DNA from 3 places in the Pradoshia sp. Z6_59 genome. Region 2 is predicted to be linked to each of the others. Evidence: a T-box and tRNA genes for the amino acid it is inferred to sense, from the RefSeq annotation. Region 2 holds a T-box; the other regions hold tRNA genes.
What was found. A T-box is a leader RNA that pairs with one kind of tRNA and senses whether it is charged. The one in region 2 lies ahead of argS (arginine--tRNA ligase), so its partner is inferred to be a tRNA-Arg.
Positions count from the first base shown of each region.

Region 1 (4,646 bases), on a different contig from region 2:
TTATCTCTAAATACTCTTCTGCATGCAAAAGACCAAGCCGAGAATGTTAAATGCTCTCAAATTGGGTGAAAATATAATTAAAGTAGAAATTAATCGAAATCCTTCCTTACCATGGTAGGACACGATTTAAGAAGAGTTAAGCGGAAGATCCTTCTCTAATGAAAAACATCTTTAAAAGGAGTCTGTTGCATTGGATTATCATACTAAGCCTTACAATTCTAGCTAGTTAGCCTCCTTGCCTAATATAGTTAGGAAAAACTATAACATAAAATAATGTTAATATAAAATGAAATCACTTATGACTATCATAAATTCATCTAAATGTTCAAAAAACTTTCATAAATTTTATTAAAATAACATTCTAAAGAAGCTAAAGGATCATACTAACAAGGGTTAATCCTTTATTTGGCTACTACTATGTAGGATTCTATAAAAAACATCCATTTCAAAATTATTATTTGATTTATAGTTTTTTATATGTTAATGCAACCATATATACCTTCATAATCAATCACGGCAATCTAAAAGTCTTTTATGCTGCGCGTATGGTAAACTCCAGTTCTAAACATCCACCCTTATAAGTATTCTTATCAATCGGTTTACTTTCGAAGTTTTTTTTAAAATAAAGGATTTACATGTGTTTCCACCGAATTAAACAATAATATACCTGAAGTCAATGTATATATTTTAGATAAGCGAGGTTGAAGATGGAGACTAACGAAAAAGAATTACTTCTTAAGCAAATAAATGATTTAACCGAAAGAGTCAGGGAGTTGGAAGCTAAGGACCGTAAAGTTTCAGTCCCGATGATTGCTTCCATCATACCCGATACCTTACTTGTTCCTTTAACTTTTGATGTTTCAGTAGCCTACTTTGATCAGGTTATTCAAATCATATTAAATTATGTAAATAACTCAGAAATCGATTCCATCGTACTGGATTTTTCCGGTTTTGTACTAAAAGATTGTGATAATTTAGAACTGATGGGTGAGAATATAGGAAACTTAATATCCTCCCTAAAAGTGATGGGAATACAAGTCCTCGTTGTAGGCTTATCACCAGAATTCGTAAAAGACTTAGTCTCTTCCCAATTACCTTTTACTAATTCACTACATACATTCTCAACCTTTAAAACAGCACTGGAATGTTTAATGAAAGAAAAGGGTCTTATTATGGTAAAGGAATCACTGAAATAGATTGAGATTTCAGTGATAAGGAATTTAAAATCCTATAACATTTTCCTTAATAAACCATATTTATTAATTTAGAATATTAATTGGTTAATAAAGTTGACCTTTTGTAATAAAATTATTATAATTATAAAGTATCTTACATAAGTCCCAGTAGCTCAGCAGGATAGAGCAACAGTTTCCTAAACTGTAGGTCGGAGGTTCGAATCCTCTCTGGGACGTTTCCTGTTTCTTAAAGAATTCAAATAATCACATCAAACCCTTGATATATCAACGTTTATAAGGATTAGCGTAAACTGTAGTTTCCTAAAGAAATCTATAGTTTACGCTTTTATTTTGCATTTATTTTGCACGTTCCCCTACACTTCAAAAGATTTCTACTCTTCTCTTTTTCCAACTCTTAATGAATATTTTTAATCGGCTGAAATACAATTTTGAAATCGTATATTTAGAATCCTTCTTGAAGAAATTCTGCAAATAGGACAGGATTGCATTTATTTTTCCGTTATTTAATTTAGCAGAACATAAATTTACTTATTTGAATACAATGATGCATGACTAAAACCACAATAAGTTGGTGATTTAAATAGAAAACAAAACACAGATAATAACAGGTGCAATGTGGGTAGGCGCGTTTGGCAGAATTGTAACTGCTATTGGGAATACACCACCTATATCACTCGATAATAAGGCCTCATCTGATATCAATTTAATTGGTTACAATCTTCAGCTTGCAGCTACGGCAGTCCTGGTTGACACTGAGAGCGACCTGACACTAAATAAAGTTGGTAATATAATTCAAGCAGGCGGCTTGTCTGCGGAAGTGGCCGGTTATATCCTTCCGTTTAGTGATTCAAATGCACAACAAACCGTATTCAATATAGGAAATGAAGGACAAGCATTGGGCACTGTTTTGTCTTTTATTTATTCATTGGAAAGAATAACCAATCTTACTGATCTATATAATGCATTCGGAGGATTGTTACAAACCATTGGGATTAATATGTTAGTAATAGCGGGATTTTTACCATCAACCAGTCTTAAGAGACAGCAATTCAATTCCATAGGCAGCTGGATACAAGCTATTGGTGCTATCATCCAAGCAATCGCTCAAACAATAAGTGAGTCGGATCTTTCCAAATTTCAAACCGTTAATTCAGTTGTATACTATAAATAGATAAAATTGCATTTCTTTATAAATAGAGGCGTTCCAAAAAGTCATGTTGACGATTTATTGGAACTCCTTTTTTATTTGGTGGAATATTACAATTCATATATTAATCATTTGAAAAAAGACATCTGTAATCACAATGGCATCCAGATTATATACTCTTGGAACTTCTTTAATCTTTGGGCATATATTGTTTTAACTTACTTTATAGATCAAAGGGGAAAAGATATGGCAAACACTATAAAACAATATGGGCATGCTCTTCAATTAGCCGGCGGTAACTTAGTCTATATATCAAATAAAATCTATCCACAGTTTGCTGATAATGGTTTAATCATAAACCCAGAACAATACTATATAGATTTAAAAAATGCAGTAAATGTTGCACAGACTAGCGTACTTTGTTTAGAAAATACAATTCCTCCCTCATTTTTAGTCATTGAACATACTCAACTAGTATCATCCTTCCAAGGGATTCTAAATTGCCTAAACAACGTATTTAACACTGATAGTATGGATCATTTATTTGAATTAAATGAAATAGAACTTGAAAAAGATTTTTCATCATTAAAAAGAATTCAAGAGGATTTAAATCAAACTACATTAAAAGTTATGGAGAAAATCAGGCTACAATCAAGTAGGTGATTAGAGTTGATTAAAAAGGACTCAGAAAATCAATTTATCGAATCTTTGCCTGTTGAATTTGGAGATAAGGTTGATTTATTTGGCCAAATGATTGTCACAATAGGTAACCTTCTTACAGTTCTCGGCATCAGCTTTGAGGCAAGCGAAGTTGAGGAAATTGAAGAAGAAGAGCAATTAGAAAATACGGCAGATTCTTCTCTTCCCCCTGACCAGGCCAATGAATCCAACTTAGGTTTTATCCTTGCATTAATTGGAGCAAGTACTATAACAATTGGTGATTTAGTATCTATTGGCGGTACTTTTCTGGATATAAAACAATCAGAATTAAATGAAAAGAATGAGCAAACATATAGGGAAGAACAAAACAAACAATTTAAAAAAATCGAGAACCAGATTACCCTATTGCAAAATGATGTGAATGCTTTATTTTCGTTAGTTAATTCATTAAAAAATGAAGTTAGTCATATACAAAATTTTTTATATGCTAGATATAATTAAATGTATTTCCACACGTTTCTTTATCTCAATGGGATATATCCTATATCCTCACAATCGAATCAGCTATATACTTATCTTTACAATTTCAGATAGTACCATACAATAAGCTCCACATGTTTTTGAGCATAGTTGTGAGTAAATTGCAATTAATAGTCTGTATGCATATATCCATAAATAATTTTTATGTTTCTCATTAATAAAAACGTCCTATAAATGCCTAGGACGTTCCTATTCATTATGCTTCTGCTGACTTTCGTTTCGTAAGAACGAATATAAAATATAGTTGGCAAAGCGATTAAATCTTTTTTGCTTGATGACCACACCCTATGAATACTTTGTAGTTATTCGTTACTCTATTGCTTCACGTTTAATCACCGATTTAATCGCTTTTTCAATTTCAGCGTAGCCCGTACATCGACATATATTCCTTATATAGAAAAAGGCCAATCCATTCATGAATGGCACCCATTTTGTTAAAAATAAACTCATTTTATAATCTCTAACTTAAAACCTACGGAAAAATTTATAATAATTCCCTTTTAACTAACACTCATGATCAAAGCCAAATAGCTTGAAAGGACAAAGAAGATACTAAGCACTAATGTGATCATTGATGAAGCTTTTTTAATAAACGCATAAAATAGCAAGGCTAAAAATAGAAAAGCAATAGTAATAAGTAAGATACTGATTGAATTTACACTCATCTGAACATCCATTCCTGAATAATACTGACCTTGATAAAAGAGTTCGAATAGAAAAGATAATCCTTCATGTTCCAATGTACCTGCACTTGGCGGTGATTGCTGGCTCATTGCAGCAGTTGCCGAAAAAATCAGTAGTGCTACTATACTTTCGGCTTTCACCCAGGGAACTGGATTAAAGGTTTCGTCCTCCCTTAACCTCCGTCGAATGAGTATGCCATTAACGAAAGCGTAGGCAAGCAGCACCATAATAAGAATATGTTTTATCAATAAAAATTGTCCATAATCAACCATCCAAGAATTTGGATATTGCGATAGATCTATAACAAATGTCATAAGGACTATTCCTGAAGCAGCTGTCCCTAGGACACAACTAATTGCGATTGGGGTAAACCATCGCAAAAACTGCAGCCAATTCTCTTGATTTTTTGAGAACCAACT
Region 1 is NZ_JBZCPP010000001.1:378,842-383,487, reverse strand. It holds gene AC4D4B_RS01905 (STAS domain-containing protein) at 708-1,196, shown strand; tRNA gene AC4D4B_RS01900 (tRNA-Arg) at 1,338-1,411, shown strand; gene AC4D4B_RS01895 (DUF6944 family repetitive protein) at 1,777-2,367, shown strand; gene AC4D4B_RS01890 (hypothetical protein) at 2,590-3,006, shown strand; gene AC4D4B_RS01885 (hypothetical protein) at 3,013-3,504, shown strand; gene AC4D4B_RS01880 (hypothetical protein) at 3,853-3,993, opposite strand; gene AC4D4B_RS01875 (copper resistance D family protein) at 4,044-4,646, opposite strand, start outside.
Region 1: it encodes a tRNA-Arg, which carries the amino acid that the T-box ahead of argS (arginine--tRNA ligase) is inferred to sense. The anticodon was not compared.

Region 2 (4,646 bases):
AAAGTATGAATTTTAATAATAAATTTATTAAAAATACATACTTTTTTGTTTTTTTATCTACTTTTAATTATTTTAATATAATTTTTTGATAAAATAAAAAAAGAGATATTTTGCTTTTGATATTAATAGAATAGTAACTGCATGCAAGTAAATGATCCGTCCGGTTACTCGGCCTTATACTATATTCCTGCAAGGATGAGGCCCAATCGATCAGCATCAGGTATGTTTGTAAAATAATCTAAATGTCAATGGAGTGAAATAAGGTTAAGTAGAATCTTGCCTTAAAGGGATTTTTAGATTGTTATCAGCTCAAAACATATCTTGTTTGCAAGCTGAATTTAATAGAAGAATTGATAGAAACTGAACAATACATATAAGTGGGTGTTCGAATGAAAGCAAAAGCAATTCAATTATTAAGACAAGTTGACCTATTTTCGTGCTTATCAGAAAAAGAGATAAAGGAACTGGAGCCTTTTATATATGAAAGAACATATAAGAAGGGTCAATATCTATTTTTTGAAGGAGATCCGAGACTCAGGATATATATATTAATTGATGGCTTTGTAATGCTTGAAAAATCGAATCAGCAGGGTAGCTTATTATATACAAGTTACGTTAAAAAGAATACAGTCTTTCCTTATATGGGCTTATTTAAAAATGAGGACTACAATCATAGTGCCGTCGCAGAAACTGATATTCGGGTTTTCTATATGGTGGCAGATGCATTCGAAAGTATTGTATCAAAAAACTCTACACTTCTTAAAAAAGTAATCCTGCAAGTCAATGAATTACTTGCGGTACAAGAAAATCGAGTTAAAAATGTTATGACCCCGAGTGCACATGTAAGAGTGTTGAATACCATTGATTATTTAATGAATGATTTGGGTGAAGAAGAATCGGGGGTCATTCGTATTAATTGCCCAATTACAACAACCAAAATTTCTGTTATGTCCGGAACCTCCAGAGAAACCGTAAGTATGGTCGTAAATAAATTAAAGAAGGACCAGATTTTGTCTATAAAGGATCGAATGCTCCATATTCATAAACCTGAATATTTTGAAGAAGAGGTTATATGAGGGAATTTATGAACTGATTAATTGAAAATCTCTCCATCTCCCTACTATAATAGGAATATTAAACTGAAGGGATGGAGGGGTAATGTGGTCAAAACTTCCTATCATACACTGGGAGCAGTTATATTTATTTGGGGGTTAGTATTACAACTGAAATGGCCCGGTCAGGATGAAACTATAGGCCATCAACTGTTTCAAGCGTACTCTATTCCTGTTACAGCCGAGATTGGAATCTCTTATGTTTGGATTGTATCCATTATCATTCAGGTCAGCGGAATCTTGTTATTTTTGAAATGGCTATCTATGGAGCATCCCCGGATTTTAAAGAAATATACGCAATTTGAACCGGTATTCTTGGTTGTCTTATTGTTTGCTATTCCTTTTGTAATTAATAGTCTATTAAGTACTTCTGCCAAAACGTATATTTATGCTGCTGAGAATGGAGCTAATGCTATAGAATATTTGGAAAGCGAATGTACAATGGAAGAGCAGGATGAAGGTAATCTGTATGAATGCAAAATTATACTGCAAAATTATGAGCATCAATCACAGCAGGTAACGTTGCATTTTCCTGTTTCCGATTCTGTAAAGAAAGAAAAACAGGTAACAGCTTATTTACAGGTTCATGAAAAAAAGGAGATTAGAGTCCAATTTACAGCCGACGAATTAGCCGTTTTCGAAGGGGTACCTGAATTTACAATACAATCATAATGGACTGAACAAAAATAAGGAAAATATATCGGAGAACTGTTTCTATGGTAAACGGTTCTCCGATTTGTTTTTAGGTTAGTTAAGATTACATTTCCTGCGGTGCTTCCATTCCTAATAAATGCATACCTTCTTCAAGAACAATGGTAATTGATTTTATTAAAGCCAAGCGATTTTGCAATTCACTGTCATTCTCCAATATGCGTATATGTCCATAATAGCGATTAAAGGATTGAGCCAAGTCAATCAAGTATTTAGCAATAACGGATGGCTCCATTTTTTCGAAAGCCCGCTCAATCACGGATGGAAAGGCCAGCAAATGCTTTACAATATCAAAGCTATATTCATCACTTAAGCCTGCTGAAGCACTCGTAGGAGTGGATGCCTTTCTAAGAATCGAATGGGCACGAGCATTTGTATATTGTAAATAGGGACCGGTTTCACCTTCGAACTTTAGGATGTCCTCGAGCGAGAATTCAATATTATTCATACGGTCATTTTTCAAATCATTGAATATAACTGCTCCTACACCGACTTGTCTTGCAACCTCATCTTTGTTATTTAAATCAGGATTTTTATTTTCAATATTTTTACGAGCAAGCTCGATTGATTCGGCCAGCACTTCCTCGAGGAGGACAACTCTTCCTTTACGGGTCGACATTTTTTTGCCGTCTTTCATAATCATTCCGAATGGTACATGTGAAATGTCGTCAGCCCAGTCAAATCCAAGTTTCTTTAAAACAGCTTTAAGCTGTTTAAAATGTAAGGATTGTTCATTTCCGACTACATATACAGCCTTGGCAAAATCGTAGGTACGATGACGGTATAAAGCAGCTGATAAATCTCGTGTTACATAAAGAGTCGCGCCATCGGATTTTTTGATTAAGCAAGGTGTTAATCCCTCTTTCTCTAATTTGACTACCAGGGCACCTTGATCTTCTACAAGCAGGCCACTATTCTCAATTATTTCTATAACCTCTGCCATCTTATCATTATAAAAAGCTTCCCCATTAAAAGAGTCGAATTGAATGCCCAGCAGATCATATATTATCTCGAATTCCTTCAGGGATTCATCTCTGAACCATTCCCATAATTTCGTGGCTTCTTCGTCCCCATCCTCCAGCTTTTTGAACCAGTCACGTCCCTGTTGCTCTAGCTCAGGTTCTATTTCAGCTTTTTCATGAAAAGTAATATATAACTTTAAAAGTTCGCTGATGGGACTCTTTTTAACTTTTTCTTCATTTCCCCATGCTTTATAGGCTACAATTAATTTTCCAAATTGAGTGCCCCAATCACCAATATGATTAATTTTAACGGGAGTATAACCGCATTTTTTAACAATATTGGCTATAGAGGCTCCGATTACTGTGGAGCGAAGGTGCCCCATCGAAAAGGGCTTGGCGATATTGGGTGAAGACATATCAATTGCGATATTTTCCCCATTTCCAAGAGACAGTGAGCCGTAATGGTGTTGATCAGCTAATATCGCATTCATTACTTTTTCACTGATGAATTTTTTATCGAGGAAAAAGTTAACATATGGTCCTATAGCTTTTACATCCTCATAACGTTCATCCTTTAGTTGGTCAGCTAATGTTACTGCAATTTTCTGTGGAGATTGCTTCCATAGTTTTGCGAGAGTAAAACAGGGAAATGCCAAATCTCCATGTTCTTTGTTCTTTGGGATTTCGACCAAAGACAAGCATGTTTCAAGATTTAAGTCACCGTTTAGTACTTCATTCATATGAGAAGCTACATCTAATTTTATATCCATATCCTCAGCCTCCAGTAAAATATAATAAAAAAAGCCCGTCTCTTAAAAATCTTTAAGAGACGGGCTGTAAACCCGCGGTACCACTCTGCTTGTTCTAATGAACCACTTTAACTTTATAACGGAAAAGTCCGGCCCAAACTACTAAAGATGTTCGCATGAGCATTTCAGAAGCGCGTTCCTTAAAACCAATAATACCAGGCTCTCACTATTCCCGGCTCGCTATAATTTGTATTTTAAGTACTATTCTTCATCATAAATATTATCTTTATTAATTTATATACAAATAGTATAGAAATTCCGAATAGAAAGTCAATACATATTATTCTTTTGCATGAATATATTGCTCATCTATACACAAATGAGTATAAAATAGAATTATAGATCTTAGTAAAAGGAGTATTTTGTTATGAATAAGGAAAAAAGACTCGCTATTATTAAGCAGGTAATTCAGAATAATGAAATCAAAACTCAGGAACAGCTGGTCGAAGAATTATCTAAGCAAGGGTTGCATATTACCCAAGCTACCATTTCAAGAGATATTCGGGAATTAAGCCTAGTAAAATATCCATCTAAGACCGGAGGGACGAAGTATGGATTTATCGGAGATCATAAGTACAATGACACAATGAAACTACGAAAAAAAATGCAAGACGCATTATTAAATATTGAAAGAATAGAATATTTTATTATCCTAAAAGCATTACCTGGTCATGCTCACTCATTTGGGGCAATTTTAGATGAACTTGAGTGGGAAGAGAAAGCGGCAACTATATGTGGGAATGATACCTGTATGATTATTTGCCGTACAATCCATCAAGCAGAGGCCCTGGAAGAAAGGTTAAGAACAATTGCAAATTTATAAGAAATATTTTTTATATTTCAAGTATCATATGCAAAAAAATATACATAGTTATGCGAAATAATAGGAAATTACAGATAATTAATTGAATATTCATACATAAACTTTTCTATTTAAAGAGATTTGTGTGAAGATTTACACATTTTTTGTGTGTAAAAAATCACAAATCTCTTTTTTTCGTTCCTTTACACTAAAAATGTAAGAAAAATAAGGTGTGCAGGAGGAAAGGCAA
Region 2 is NZ_JBZCPP010000003.1:122,937-127,582, forward strand. It holds gene AC4D4B_RS04640 (Crp/Fnr family transcriptional regulator) at 390-1,076, shown strand; gene AC4D4B_RS04645 (hypothetical protein) at 1,161-1,784, shown strand; gene argS (arginine--tRNA ligase) at 1,870-3,555, opposite strand; T-box leader at 3,608-3,818, opposite strand; gene argR (arginine repressor) at 3,962-4,417, shown strand.

Region 3 (4,646 bases), on a different contig from region 2:
CAATCTGGATTGATTGTGATGTGATTCAGGCAGATGGAGGAACAAGAACAGCTTCGATTACAGGTGCATTTGTTGCAATGGCGATTGCGCTCGATAAGCTTCAGGAGGCAGGAAAAATTAGCTCCTATCCGATTAAAAACTATCTGGCTGCCACGTCCGTTGGGATGGTTGAGGAGCTTGGAGCGGTTCTTGATTTGAATTATCATGAAGACTCTAAGGCTTTGGTTGATATGAATGTCATTATGACAGGCGCAGAAGAATTTGTGGAGCTTCAGGGAACCGGTGAAGAAGCTACTTTCTCCAGACATCAATTAAATGAATTACTTGACCTTGCAAGTGAAGGTTTACAGCAATTATTTACTGTACAGCAAGAGGCATTGGGAGATATAGCAGCTAAAATTCAGTAAAGCGTACCAATTTATACGATTTTTCTCTTGGGAGGAGAAGGTGAATATGAATACCGTTTTAATTGCAACCAAAAATAAAGGTAAAGCAAAAGAATTTGAAGCATTATTTTCCCCGAAAGGGATTAAGGTCATTACCCTATTGGATATTGAGAATGCGATTGATGTTGAAGAGACAGGAAGTACATTTGAAGAAAATGCCCTTTTGAAGGCTAACGCTATTTCCGCGCTTATGAATATGCCTGTTTTGTCTGATGATTCTGGCTTGGTCATTGATGCATTGGATGGACGTCCGGGTATTTTTTCTGCAAGGTATGCAGGTTCCGAAAAAGATGATAGAGCTAATTATGAGAAGGTTCTTAATGAGCTGAAGGGTGTCCCGCAAGAAAAACGAACTGCCCGTTTTTATTGTGCAATAGCACTTGTCGGTCCAAAGATGGATCCTATCACAGTTTCCGGAACATGTGAGGGAATCATCGCTGACGCGCCGGATGGTGAAAATGGCTTCGGATATGATCCTATTTTCTTTGTGCCGGAAAAACAAACAACGATGGCGAACCTCGAAGCAGAGGAGAAAAACAGAATCAGCCATCGAGCGAATGCTTTAAAAGAATTAGAGAAAGTACTAAATGAAAAAGTAGTGGAATACCTATGAAATGTTTAATTGTCAGTGATAGCCATGGCTTACTGGAAGAATTGGACGTTTTGCATGAAAGACATAAAGAAGAGGTCGATCTGTTTATACATTGCGGGGATTCAGAATTATCTCGTGATGATCAAGTAATTCAGTATTATCAAACTGTACGCGGTAATTGTGATTTCGGAGAGGACTTTCCGGAGGATTTAATTGCACATCTTGAAGACTGGTCAATACTTGTGACACATGGGCATTTATACAATATCAAATCTACGTTGATGAATATTAGCTTGAAGGGGAAAGAGGTTGGTGCGAATGTTATCTGTTTTGGCCACTCTCATATAGCAGGTGCAGAAAAAATTGATGACTGCCTGTATATTAATCCCGGCAGTATTCGTCTGCCAAGAGGAAGTCAGTATAAAACCTATGTGATTCTCGAAAAACAAGGTCAGAATGCAATCGTTGATTTTTACACAATGTCGGGGGAAAAATTACCAGGCTGGCAATTGAAAACAACACTTTCCTAAATCGAAAAAAAGTTGTATAGTAAGTGAAGGGAATATACAGATCAGGATTTGTGAGTTCCCTTCCCTTCACTTTTAAAAAGATAAAAAACTTTTTCAAAAAAGTTATTGACTTATAAATAAAGTGATTATATAATAATAAATGTCGTTAAGGACAACTTGAAAAAATAAAAACATGTCCCAGTAGCTCAGCTGGATAGAGCAACGGCCTTCTAAGCCGTCGGTCGGGAGTTCGAATCTCTCCTGGGACGCTATTAAAAAAACCTCTTATTTTCATAAGAGGTTTTTTTGTGCTTTCTAAATCTAATAAATAGGAAGCTAGAATTATAAAACAAATTCGCTTCTAAGCCCGTTAATTAAAGAAAGAGGCAAAACCTTTTAAAGACGTTTTTTTCCTATTTTACATTGAATATTGTATTGTAATCACAAAGATAACCTATTTGGATTACCTTTCCCTCCGTTTCTGACTATATAAGTTAAAGGCTGGATGGGAACCTTTTGTGATGATATCCGTGATGATTTTAGACAAGATAGTGCTATAGACAAGTCCGTTATCTCCATAGGCAAATTGAAAATGGCAGTGTGGAAATTCGTCATATTGACCGATAAGAGGAAGTCCATCATGTGTCCCGCCATAGAAGGCTCCAAGATAATATTCTGGTTCAGCTTTTATATCGGGAAAGAGCTTATTAAATTCTTCAATAAGCTTCGTCTTTTTATGAATAATTTTTGAATCACGATTCTCAGGATAGATTGTGTTTTCGTCAAGTCCTCCAATGATAATCCGATTATCTGCAGTTGTGCGCATATAGATATATGGGCGTGCTGTTTCCCAAATTAATGTTTGTTTATACCATTCAGATTGCTGAAGATTTTCAACCGGTTTAGTGATAACAGCATATGAACTGGTCAGAAGACAATCCTTATCTTTTTTAAATTCGAGCCCTTCATATCCGGCTGCAATGATGACATGCTTCGCTGTGATGGAATGATTGCGATCCGTATAAAATGTAGCAAAATCCTTATTAAATTTTTTGCCAGTTATTTTTGTGTCTTCAAATATGTGTACACCCTCTTGATGGGCTGCTTGAATCAGACCGTGATTATATTTAAATGGATTGATTTCGCCATCACTATGGATGTACAAGGCTGATTGCTTAGAAAATGGGTAACGCTCTTTAATTTGGCTTTCGTTAAGCAGATCGACAGGGAAGTCGTGCTTTATCAAATAATCATATTCATTTTGTAACTTAGTTTCTCCTTGTGGGTCACTGGCATAATAGAGGCTATCCCTTCGTGTAAACTCGGAATCAATATTTAGTTTTTTCGAGGTTTCTTCAATTTCAGAAATGGCTTGCTCGCATAATTTTGTATGGTAAATGGCTGATTCTTCCCCAAAGGAATTGACCAACTCGAACAACATCTTATCTCCTAAGTATTGAAGGAGGGCGGTGTTAGTCATTGTGCTGCCGGTACCAATTCTTCGTTTATCAACTACTGCTACTTTAAGTCCTTTGTCCCTTAAGAGATAAGCACACTGCGCCCCTGAACTTCCTCCGCCAACAATAAGAACGTCACAAAGTATATCTTCCTCCAACGATGGATATACAGGAGGATTTGGATAGGTTGTTTGCCAATAATATTTGCCACTCTGCAGGTTCATAATCCGTGCTCCTTTTATAGAGATGTTTCGCATAGAATTCCCGGTGGAAATGAAAATATTCCCGTATTAACGCGTGGGTTATTATATAGAGTGAAGTGTAAGTAATTGTATTGTGGTCACTTTATAACCTGAATACAAAAAAGAAACAACCCCCTGATAGATAAACATAAGAGGGTTGTTTCTATAATTAGTCAATGTAAACAGATCTCACCAAGGTGCGAATAGATTCTTCGCCGTTAGGGTGCTTAGTTTTGATATCAATCGTCATATTATAGACGCCGGGCTTAGGAACCTTTGGCAGTGTAGCAGAAATATCGGCTCCGTTGGTGGTCTTCGGCAGGATGTTTTGTGTTAGCTCAACCCCATCTTTATCTATGAATTTAATGGTCATGCTGCTTGTATTTGCATTTTTAGGAGTGTGAATGGTGAATCCGGTTTGCTCTGCTTTGCCAGTTCCGGCCATATCGAGCTTATATACATCCTTTTCGTTAAAGGTAGAGGCTAATAGATACGCATCATCTGCTTCCTTTGCCTTCATTTGTACAGTCCATGTACCAGGGGTGAATTCTTTAATGTTAAAGGTATATAAGCTGGCACCGGAAAAAATCATCTGGTCGGCTGTTGGCTTTAAGAAGGCGGGAATAATGGTTCCATCCGGTGAAACTAGTTCAATAACAGTGGATGGGCTCGCCGTATAGATTGAGATTGTACCGGTAGTTTTTTCAGGAATATAGATCTCTTTTTTTATAAGTTGATTTTGGGCTAAGGCATCCCCATGAATATAGTGGGACGATGTGTTTTGGATAGCTGATTCATATTGATTGGGAAGATCGGTTGTGGTTTTAGTTTGTGCGACAGTGGCACTACGCAAGTAAGGTTCAATTCGTGAAAATACCTTAGAGCCCATGCGAATATTATCATGGTCAATTGAGCTGTCCGTAAACAGATGTGTACCATAGGATAGTTTGGAGCTTGATTCAGTGACCAATCCATCATTATCCCCGTAGGAAGATAAATAGGCGCCTCCCAGGGATAGAGCGGAGAAAGCAGGTCCATGATCCGTTCCTGCCACGGTATAGTACTTATTCTTGTTTCTGTTCGTATGGCCGTCTGTGACAGAACGGAATCTCGCCATTTCTCCAACCTGCAGAGAGTAAGTTCCGGCATCATTTTGACCTAACAAATCCCCAAGCCATCCTGCATACCAACTATTTGATAAGTCTGCCAGCTCCGAGCCACGATGGGGTGACCCTAATGTGATGACCCTGCCGACATAGGGGTGGGCCCCATAATGGATGAGCGCTGCCTGAGTATCTGGTCCGCCCTTGCTATGAGCGATGATGTTTACTTTCTGACCGTTGAAGTGACGCGAGATATCGGCCAGCATCGATGCAAGTAATTCTCCGTTCGTATACTGA
Region 3 is NZ_JBZCPP010000009.1:123,144-127,789, forward strand. It holds gene rph (ribonuclease PH) at 1-407, shown strand, start outside; gene AC4D4B_RS11440 (XTP/dITP diphosphatase) at 454-1,059, shown strand; gene AC4D4B_RS11445 (metallophosphoesterase family protein) at 1,056-1,568, shown strand; tRNA gene AC4D4B_RS11450 (tRNA-Arg) at 1,743-1,816, shown strand; gene AC4D4B_RS11455 (NAD(P)/FAD-dependent oxidoreductase) at 2,011-3,228, opposite strand; gene AC4D4B_RS11460 (esterase/lipase family protein) at 3,416-4,646, opposite strand, start outside.
Region 3: it encodes a tRNA-Arg, which carries the amino acid that the T-box ahead of argS (arginine--tRNA ligase) is inferred to sense. The anticodon was not compared.